DNA from 2 places in the Metabacillus sp. RB-C-LZQ-3-1 genome. Region 1 is predicted to be linked to the other one. Evidence: a T-box and tRNA genes for the amino acid it is inferred to sense, from the RefSeq annotation. Region 1 holds a T-box; the other holds one or more tRNA genes.
The links. A T-box is a leader RNA that pairs with one kind of tRNA and senses whether it is charged. The one in region 1 lies ahead of AC4GZ8_RS07515 (valine--tRNA ligase), so its partner is inferred to be a tRNA-Val.
Positions count from the first base shown of each region.

Region 2: it has a tRNA-Val gene. The T-box ahead of AC4GZ8_RS07515 (valine--tRNA ligase) is inferred to sense a tRNA for this amino acid. The anticodon was not compared.

Region 1 covers NZ_JBZFLI010000004.1:7,321-12,614, forward strand. The annotation lists gene spoVID (stage VI sporulation protein D) at 20-1,174, shown strand; gene ysxE (spore coat protein YsxE) at 1,280-2,308, shown strand; gene AC4GZ8_RS07510 (YszA family small membrane protein) at 2,361-2,552, opposite strand; T-box leader at 2,950-3,196, shown strand; gene AC4GZ8_RS07515 (valine--tRNA ligase) at 3,270-5,294, shown strand, end outside.
Region 2 covers NZ_JBZFLI010000027.1:13,187-18,480, forward strand. The annotation lists gene AC4GZ8_RS24165 (Gfo/Idh/MocA family protein) at 1-871, opposite strand, end outside; gene AC4GZ8_RS24170 (GntR family transcriptional regulator) at 920-1,606, opposite strand; tRNA gene AC4GZ8_RS24175 (tRNA-Val) at 2,171-2,242, opposite strand; gene AC4GZ8_RS24180 (TAXI family TRAP transporter solute-binding subunit) at 2,449-3,459, opposite strand; gene metC (cystathionine beta-lyase) at 3,737-4,924, opposite strand; gene AC4GZ8_RS24190 (methionine biosynthesis PLP-dependent protein) at 4,911-5,294, opposite strand, start outside.

The DNA of each region.
Region 1 (5,294 bases):
ATTGAAAGGAGGAATTTTTTTGTCACAGGAACAGCAACTACGTTTTTCAGTAGAAGAATCTGTTTGGTTTCAAAAAGGACAGGAAGTATCTGAACTTCTATCTATTTCTTTAGATCCTGATATTTCAATTCATGAACATGATCAGTACATTTCAATTCGTGGAGCACTACAACTGACTGGTGAATACAAAATAGATCAAGATGGTAGTGAAGGTGATTCCTTTGAATATGCAAACGTGCGGTATGTAAATGAGGTTGAAACCAGAGAAGATGGTGTTAGCGTATTGACCCATCGCTTTCCAGTTGATATTACAATTCCGAGGAATCGCATTCAACAATTAGATGATGTATATGTTTCAATCGAGTCATTTGATTATGAACTTCCCGAGCTCAAATGTTTGAAATTAATTGCAGATTTATCGATAAGCGGTATTACAGATGGTGAGGCAGCCCAAAATGAAGAGGTAGAAACTGCAAGAGAAGAAGCAGTTGAACCATTGTACAGAGAAAGTGAGAACTCTTTAGAAATAGATGCTGAGGAAACAAGTGTCAAAGCGGAAAGAACACCAGTATCCCCTTTTTCTTCATTCTATGATGTAAATGAAATAGATGATTCGGATGTGGACAAATTATCACCACCATCTATATCCATTCAAAAAGAAGTAGTTGAAAGTCGTGAAGTAGATAACAAAAATGAAGTACCTTCGAATGTTCATCCATCAAATATTGAAGAAGAGGAAGAAGTAGAAGAACAGGAAGTACTTGATGAGTCAATTAAACAGGAAGAGCAAGAAGAGGATCTTTATGATCCATTTACTGTGGAAGTAAGAAGAGAAGAACAAAATGCAGATCCACAAGAAGTACAATATTCCTTTTTTTCAAAATCAGAAGCTGAAGAGACTGAGGAAGTTGAGGAGATTGAAGAACTTAATGAGAGAGATGAAAAAGATCCGAAAGATGCACATTATTTAACAAGCCTATTTGCAAGAGATGACGAAGAAGACTTCTCTCGTTTAAAAATGTGTATTGTTCAACAGGGAGACACGCTTAATTCTATTAGTGAAAGATACGACATTTCGATTCAGCAAATTGTTCGAGTAAATGATTTTCATGCAGATCAAGATGTTTATGAAGGGCAAATCCTTTATATTCCAGCTTACTCAACGAGCAAATAAGGATACGGACTTTTAGTATATAGTAATGAAAAACAGCATGGGGGCTTCCTGATCCTCAGCTGTTTTTTTAAATTCATCAGCTAATGAATTGAGGTGAGTGTGACTGTGGAATTCCAACTTGGTGAAATTCGACAACTGTTACGTGATTACAATCTTTACCCAGAGTATATCGAAGAGCTGAGTAAAAAAGCAATAAAGGTTTATACAGATACTGGGCCTTTTGTGCTGAAAAAGCTCACAAAGGATTTTAATCCTTATTTTGTTGACTCATTAAGAATGTTAAAAGAGCAAAAATTTTCTCATTTTGTGCCACTCGTTAGCAATAACCAGCATCAGTTTCTATCGTATTATAATGGTGATTACTATTATTTAATGCCATTGTTAACAAACGAACAAGAAGAGGAACGAGATGCCAGACATCAATATTTATTTAAAGAGGTAGCAAATCTTCATAAAAAAACAGAAAAGAAATTGGATATAAAAGAACAGGATGTAAAAAATCATTATGGAAATATGATAAAGCAATGGGATAATTCAAAAGCGATGTATGAGGCTTTTGTTGAGCAGTCTGAGCAAAAAATTTACTTATCTCCTTTTGAACTGCAAGCCATTACTTACTACACCGAAGTATCACGAGCCATTGATTTTTCAAAGAAAAAACTTGAAGAATGGTCTAATCTTATGGAAGATAAAAAGTCTACAAGGGTTGTATTAATTCACGGAAAAATATCGGCAAGACATTTTTTATATGATGATGAAGGGAACGGGTATTTAACTAATTTTGAACGGTCAACTTATGCATCACCAATAGATGATTTTCTACTATTTTTGATTAGAACTTCAAAAACTTATCCTGTTCAAACGGATGATTGTATCAATTGGTTTTATACTTATCAGAAGGGTTACCCTTTTACAGATGAAGAAATGAGCTTGTTTTTAAGTTATTTGGCTTATCCTGATCGTCTATGCCAGCTAATAAAAAACTATAAAAAAGACAAAAAACAGCGCTCGGAGCTGGAAAGAAATAAACAGCTAATAAAGGCATACTGGCAGTTTAAAAATATTGAATATTTTGTGATGAAAGTATCTGAAATGGAAGAAAAAAAGAAAATGGAAGCAGAGGCTCAAACATAGAAGTAGAAAGAGGGGAAGGATACAGATCTGTATGTCTTTCCCTCAAGGATGTTTATATCCAATCATAACGTAACGCAATAGCTAAACCAATTAAGATTCCTAACAGGAGAACATCAAATGTTGTCGGAAAAAAAACAGTACGTATTCCTTGGAAAATGGTTAGCGGAATAATGATTTGAATACCAACCTCACGTATTTGTCTAACCCAAGGTGGTAGAGAATATGGATTATAACGTTTTTTCATATCATAACGCCTCCTCATGAACAATCTCTAAAAAATTTCTCACTTTTTTTGAAAATGGTTCATAAAATATGTTCAACAACCAAGATTTTTACAGAGGTAAGGAAGAATAAAATTAGTACTTCGCTTTAGTTTCTAGCTCCAGAGCCTAGCCCTTGATCGCATAGAACGTGCAAGCGCTTGGAGATTGAAGGCAAAGAACACCTTCTATTAACAAATTTTCTTAGTGCCAGAGGCTGATCTAGGCACTTGCGCTTTTCTTAAAATCGTCCACTAATGTAAATTATGCAAAAAAATGTGATAAGTGCCTGTATGAATGTTATGAAAAATGGTGAAAATATTGACGAAAAAATGAATTGTTTAGTAATATAGAATAGATGAAAATGAACAACTACATATTTAGTAAACGTTGATTGGGAAGAGTACATTGTCATCACTTCACAGAGAGAGAAATCAAATGCTGGAAGATTTCTTAAGTTGAGGCTTTGGAAGGTCGCCCAGGAGTTACTTCCTTGAAAGAATAGTAGAAGAGGTCGGTGAAAACCGTTATCATATCGAGTGTATAGGCTTGATCCATGCTTTTGGTAAGCTTGTTTTAGTCTATAAAAAAAGGTGGTACCGCGAAATTTTCTCCTTTCGTCCTTTTATGGATGAAGGGAGTTTTTTATTTTTACTATCAAAAAATCCAAGGAGAAATATAGTGTGAAGGAGAAAAACGGAATGGAAAATAATGAACAACAGCTATCATTACCAACGAAATATGATCCAAATGCAATCGAAAAAAACCGCTATTCCTTTTGGTTAGAAGGAAAATACTTTGAGGCAACAGGGGATGAAAAGAAGCAGCCTTACACAATCGTTATTCCCCCGCCAAACGTAACAGGGAAGCTGCACTTAGGTCATGCTTGGGATACAACCTTGCAAGATATTTTAACACGTATGAAAAGAATGCAAGGCTATGATGTATTATGGCTTCCTGGAATGGACCATGCTGGGATCGCTACACAAGCGAAGGTAGAGGCTAAGCTTCGTGAAGAAGGAAAATCCCGTTACGATTTAGGACGGGAGAAATTTATTGAAGAAACATGGAAGTGGAAAGAAGAATATGCAGGGCATATTCGTGAACAATGGGCAAAGATTGGTTTAGGTCTGGATTATTCACGCGAACGCTTCACACTTGATGAAGGGTTGTCAAAAGCAGTTCGTGAAGTGTTTGTCACGCTTTACAACAAAGGACTTATTTATCGTGGAGAGTATATCATTAACTGGGATCCACAAACAAAAACTGCACTTTCCGATATCGAGGTAATTTACAAAGATGTGCAAGGTGCTTTTTATCATATGAGCTACCCGCTTGCTGATGGTTCTGGTTCAATCGAAGTAGCAACAACTCGTCCAGAAACGATGCTTGGAGATACGGCTGTAGCTGTTCACCCTGAAGATGAACGCTATAAACATTTAATTGGTAAAAAAGTGATCTTACCAATTGTCGGACGTGAAATTCCGATTGTTGGTGATGATTATGTAGATATGGAATTTGGTTCAGGTGCTGTTAAAATAACACCTGCACATGACCCGAATGACTTTGAACTAGGAAATCGTCATAACCTTGAACGTATTCTTGTCATGAATGAAGATGGAACAATGAATCAAAATGCAGGGATTTATCATGGTTTGGATCGCTTTGAATGTAGAAAGAAAATTGTGAAGGATTTACAAGAACAAGGCGTACTATTTAAAATTGAAGAACACATGCACTCTGTAGGTCACAGTGAAAGAAGCGGTGCTGTTGTTGAACCATATCTATCAACACAATGGTTTGTTAAAATGCAACCACTAGCTGATGAAGCAATCAAGCTTCAAGAAGCAGATGAAAAAGTAAATTTTGTACCAGATCGATTTGAGAAAACATATTTACGTTGGATGGAAAACATCCGTGACTGGTGTATTTCCCGTCAACTTTGGTGGGGACATCGAATTCCAGCATGGTACCACAAAGAAACAGGAGAGGTATATGTAAACCAAGAACCACCAGAAGATATTGAAAATTGGACTCAAGACAATGATGTACTTGATACTTGGTTCAGTTCTGCATTATGGCCATTTTCAACAATGGGTTGGCCTGATACAGAATCAGTAGACTTTAAACGTTATTATCCTACAGATGCTCTTGTAACAGGCTATGATATTATCTTCTTCTGGGTATCTCGTATGATTTTCCAAGGTCTTGAATTCACAGGAAAACGCCCATTCAAGGATGTATTAATTCATGGACTTGTACGTGATGAGCAAGGACGAAAAATGAGTAAATCATTAGGTAACGGTGTTGACCCAATGGAAGTTATTGATCAGTACGGTGCTGATTCATTACGTTTCTTCCTATCAACAGGAAGCTCTCCTGGTCAAGATTTACGTTTCAGCTATGAAAAGGTGGAATCTACTTGGAATTTTGCAAACAAAATTTGGAATGCATCTCGCTTTGCCCTAATGAATATGGATGGTTTAACATTTGATGAAATTGACTTAACAGGTGAGAAATCTGTTGCGGATAAATGGATTTTAACTCGTTTAAATGAAACGATTGAAAATGTAACAAAGCTTGCTGATAAATATGAGTTTGGTGAAGTTGGGCGCTTACTTTATAACTTCATTTGGGATGATTTCTGTGATTGGTACATCGAAATGGCAAAGCTTCCATTATACGGGGAGGACGAAGCAGCGAAGAAAACAACTCGTTCTATCCTA
Region 2 (5,294 bases), on a different contig from region 1:
GAATATCCGGAAGTGCATCGTAGGCACGTTGAATTTCTTCTTCTAATTGAGTATCTTCCTCAGGAAACCCATTTTCTTTGGATTTTGATGCTTTTAATTTCCAAGGTGATGAAATTCGGGCATTTTTCCCTTGAAAAATTAATTGCTGTTCCTCACCATGATGGACGACAGAACTTGTAATCTGTGCCAAACACCCGCTATTGTATCGTCCAATAGCAATCGAGATGTCTTCTACTTCCGCATTATCATGAGAGGTATTACTCATAACAGCCGTTATTTCAGATGGCATCCCATTCATCCATTGGAATATATCGATATGATGAACAGCATGATTCAATGTGGGACCGCCGCCTTCTTTTTCCCAAGTTCCTCGCCACCATAAATCATAATAGCAGTGACCTCTCCACCAAAAGGAATCCACTTGTACGTGTACAATTGGCCCAATCAAATCTTGTTCCAGTATGTGTTTTAACTTCATCATTGGGTTAAGGAAACGGTTCTGAGCCACAACCGATAAGATTTTGCCGTTTCTGTCAGCCGCTGCATTCATAGCATCACATTCTTCCAATGAAGAAGCCATTGGTTTCTCCACCAAAACATGTTTACCTGCATCTAAGAAATCAATGGCTATTTGAGCATGTGTGTATGGGGGGGTACAAACGGAAACCAAATCAATATCCTTCCGATCCAGCAATTCCTTGTAATCTTTAACCGTTACAGCTTCGAGATTATATTCGTTGACAAGTTCAGCTGCCTTTTCCTGATAAATATCTGATATGGCTACAATTCTACATTTCTCTGGAAATTCCAAATATCCCTTAATATGTGCGGGCGAAATAGCTCCTGCCCCAATAATCGCTACATTAATCAATTTTCTGCCTCCTTAAAGATATTTTCCAATGGTCGTAGACCCTAAGACTTAATCAAAATAATTAGGGTACTTTTCCTTTAAAACTCTTTTTTCTATTCCCACTAACTGCAAATGCTCTGTAATCACCTTCTCTACAGAATCTGCGTCTCTACTCTTAATAAGGTTAAAAATCTGTTCATGCTGATAAATAATAAAATCCCATTCCATCCCTGAGGATGTACGCAAAGTTCTTAATCTTTTAAAGTGGGTGTTCATCTGCTGCAAAACTACCCATGTTTTGCTTTTCTTACAGCCGTCAAAAAGGATTTGATGAAATTGATCGTCTAATTCATAAAGTCTAGTAAAATTTTTCTTAGCATCGAATAATTTCTGCATGGCAATATTGGTTTCTAATTGGATAAAATAATCCTCAGGAAAATGTTCACAAGCAAGTCGAGCAATTCCTCTTTCAATGTTTTCCCTCATAAACCTAGCTTCTTCCACCTGTTCTAGATTAATCCTTGATACAAACGTTCCTCTTTGAGGATAGATTTCCAATAACCCTTCTTGCGCTAGCTTTTGAAATGCTTCCCTAACTGGTGTTCTGCTTACTTGTAATATTTCACTTATTTCCTTTTCAGAAATCTTTCTTCCAGGCTCGAGTTCTAATTTTAAGATTTGGGTCTTTATTGCCGTATAAACATGATCCCTGATAGACCCTTTATTATTTATTTTTGTTTCCGATAATAAATTCATGCTTCACCTCCAATAGACCACCTATTCATATAACTTGCGCGTATGTATACTACCACACCAGCTGATAGCTAGTAATGCGCCCTTTATTACTCTTAAATGATTGATAACGCTTACAAACACTCGTGAAAAAATCACTCTTGAACCACACTAGTATAGTTAAAATACTAGTACACCAAGAATTATATAATGATTTCCCAAATATTCCAATGAGAATTTTGAATATTTTTAATATTCTACACAAAAAGTGAAAATCTCCAAAAATTCGAGAATATTCTATTTAACATGTTTACAAAAAACGCATAACAGCTCCTCCGACAAATAGAGGCAGTTTTCACTTTTTAGATACACTACAAATTGTACTAATGCTAAATTAAAAATGTTAATGGAGAGCTTGAAAATGAAAATTAATTAGAGTAAATTGGCTCGGACATGGGAGTTGATCGGAGGACGATTGATAAATACCTTAATGGCTACGAGCCGAAAATATCCGTTAACGGACATTTTAGTAAAATAAAATAAGCTCCAAACCCTTATCTAGCAAGGGTTTGGAGCTTTTCAATTCGATGATCCGAGAGGGATTCGAACCCCCGACCCCTACCCTGTCAAGGTAGTGTTCTCCCACTGAACTATCGGATCAATATTTGATTTTATGTAACACTTAAAGCTACATATTCTATTATATTCAGTTAATCACTTTAAGTCAATACCTCTTCTCTATCACTGTTCGACTTATTTCCCAGAAAATATTTGAATCATGTCAAAATGGGAGTGGCGATATGACAAACCTCTTCCATTTTGACACGATTCTCATCATTCCTTTTCAAATTTAAACCTTTTTGCTTCTATTGAATGCCTTTTTCTTCAAAATACTTAGCTGCACCTGGATGTAGTTCCAGGTTTCCTAGTCCTTCAAGAGCTGTTTCAGGTGTGATAAATTCGCCCTTAGCATGTGTGATTTTATCTGTGTTTTCGAATAAGGATTTTGTCATCTCATAAACTAGTTCCTCATCTAAGTCGTCAGTAACTACTAACATCGCTTTTACTGCTACTGTATTTACATCTGCTTCAATATTATATGTTCCTGCCGCAACGGTATCTTTCGCATAGTATGGATACTGATCAATTAACGCTTGGATTTTGTCATCCTCTAGCGGGACAATTACGATATCATTTTGAGCTGATAATGCTTCTACTGCTCCTGTTGGAGTTCCAGCTGTAATAAATGCTGCATCAATTGTGCCTGCTTGAATACCATCAGTTGATTCATCAAATGATAGATTTTGCGGTTTGATATCTTTATCTGTTAAACCGTGAACCTCTAATACTTGCATCGCATTAATATAAGCTCCGGATCCAGGTGCTCCTACTGAAACAGCTTTGCCCTTTAAGTCTTCAACTGATGTAATGCCGCTATCTTTCGTTGTGACAAGCTGAACTGTTTCCGGATACAAAGATCCGATTGCCTGAATATTGTCAATGGCGTTTCCTTCAAACATTTCTAGTCCATCAATTGCGTATGCCGCAATATCTGTTTGTGAAAAGGCGATTTCTGCTTCACCCGCCCTTAAGGTTTCCATGTTCTCAGCTGATGCACCTGATGTTTGTGGTGTAATGTTGGCATTTGTGTTGTCTGTGATGATTTTCCCAATTTGGCCCCCGAGAGGATAGTACGTTCCACCTGTACCTCCTGTTAGTAGGCTTAAATCTTGCTTTTCACCTGAATTGCTTTCGGTTTCTGTCGTGCCTTCTTCCCCATTTGCATTCCCAGAATCAGTTCCGCTGCTACAAGCAGCAAGGACCATCATGAACGAAAGGACGAAGATAAACAACAAGCTATGGCGCGTTTTTTTCATCTCTGTTCCCCCTTTTATAAAATTGAGTTAAAGCGCAAGCTCTCTTTTATATATGATGGAATGATGCTGTACATGCATATGAATCTCAATCCTTTTTCCTATTTATCCCACTTTGAAGGAAAGCTAGCTCTCTAATATTTCGATGTAGTATCTTATTCCTAATACAAGAACTCTATAGTTTGTAACGAATATCAAGCTTATTATTTGGTAAACCTCCTCCCTCTTTAATTATATAAATACAAAATAGAACTGACCCTAAAAGAGTCAGCTCTATCCTTTAAACATTCACATTTTCACTTTTCTTTACAGCCGGAACCTTCTCCAGAGCTGCATCGAAATCCTTAATCAAATCTTCAACTTTTTCTAATCCTACACTTAACCTCAGCAACCCATCAGAAATACCTCGTTTTTCCCGTTCTGCTGGCGGCATTGCTGCATGTGACATTTTCGCTGGATACGAAAGGATCGATTCAACCGCACCTAAGCTTACCGCAAAAACTGGGAGCTGAACATTCTCAACTAAAGTCCTTACAGCATCCCCATCTGCTAATTTAAATGATAACACTGCTCCTGGCCCGTCTGCTTGATATCGCTGTGTATCATGCCCTGGATGGAAGCTTAATCCAGGGTAGTACACCTCTTCTACTTTTGGATGCTCTGATAAAAACTCGGCGATCTTCAACGCTGATGCTTGTGATTGCTGCAGGCGAACATGTAGTGTTTTTAAGCCTCTAAGGACTAACCACGCATCCTGTACGCCAAGTACTGCTCCAAATGCATTTTGCAACTTATATAAACGATCTCCCAATTCCGGGTCCTTAACTACAGCAAGACCTGCTAGGACATCACTATGACCTGCCAGAAATTTCGTTGCACTGTGAAGCACAACATCTACACCTAGCTCCAATGGTCTTTGAAGCTCTGGTGTTAAAAACGTGTTATCCAAAAAGGTTAAGCAATCATTTGCTTTTGCTAAATTCACGATGCCTTGAATATCTGTTACCTTTAGCAATGGATTTGAAGGTGTTTCCATATAGATGACCTTCGTGTTTGGTCTGATCTCAGATGCAACCTGATGAAGATCTGTCATATCTACAAACGTATGCTCAATACCAAAACGAGTTAAAACATCTGTAATAATACGAAATGTTCCCCCATACACATCCTCTGTCACCAATACGTGATCACCTTGTGATAATAATAAGAATGCGGTAGAAATAGCAGCCATTCCTGAAGAAAACGCTAAGCCTCTTGATCCGCCTTCAAGCTCTGCAATAGCTTGCTCTAATGCTTCCCGCGTTGGGTTTCCTGACCGTGCATAATCATACTTTCCAAATTCATCAATATTAAATTGATGAAAGGTTGAGGAATGGTGGATGGGCACACTTACCGATCCTGTGCTGCGATCCACTTTCGATTCATTATGAAGTAATTTTGTTTGAAATGACCAATCATGATTGCTCAACTGTTACCGCTCCCTTCATTGCCTTAAATGCTTGTGTTAAGTCCTCAATAATATCCTCAGCATGCTCAACACCTACTGAAAAACGCAACAATCTGTTACAGACACCATTTGCAATTCGAATGTCCTCCGGGATATCCATGTGAGTTTGAGTAGCTGGATACGTAATGAAGCTTTCAATACCACCTAAGCTTTCTGCAAACGTAATAGTTTTCAAGTTTTTCAGGAAAGGATTTACCCATGTTTCATCTTGTAAACGGAATGAAAGCATGCCGCCTTTTCCCGGATACAAAACATCTAGGACATCTGGATGCTCCTCTAAAAACTGTGCAACCTGCCCGGCATTTTGTTGATGCTGTCTCATACGAAGGGA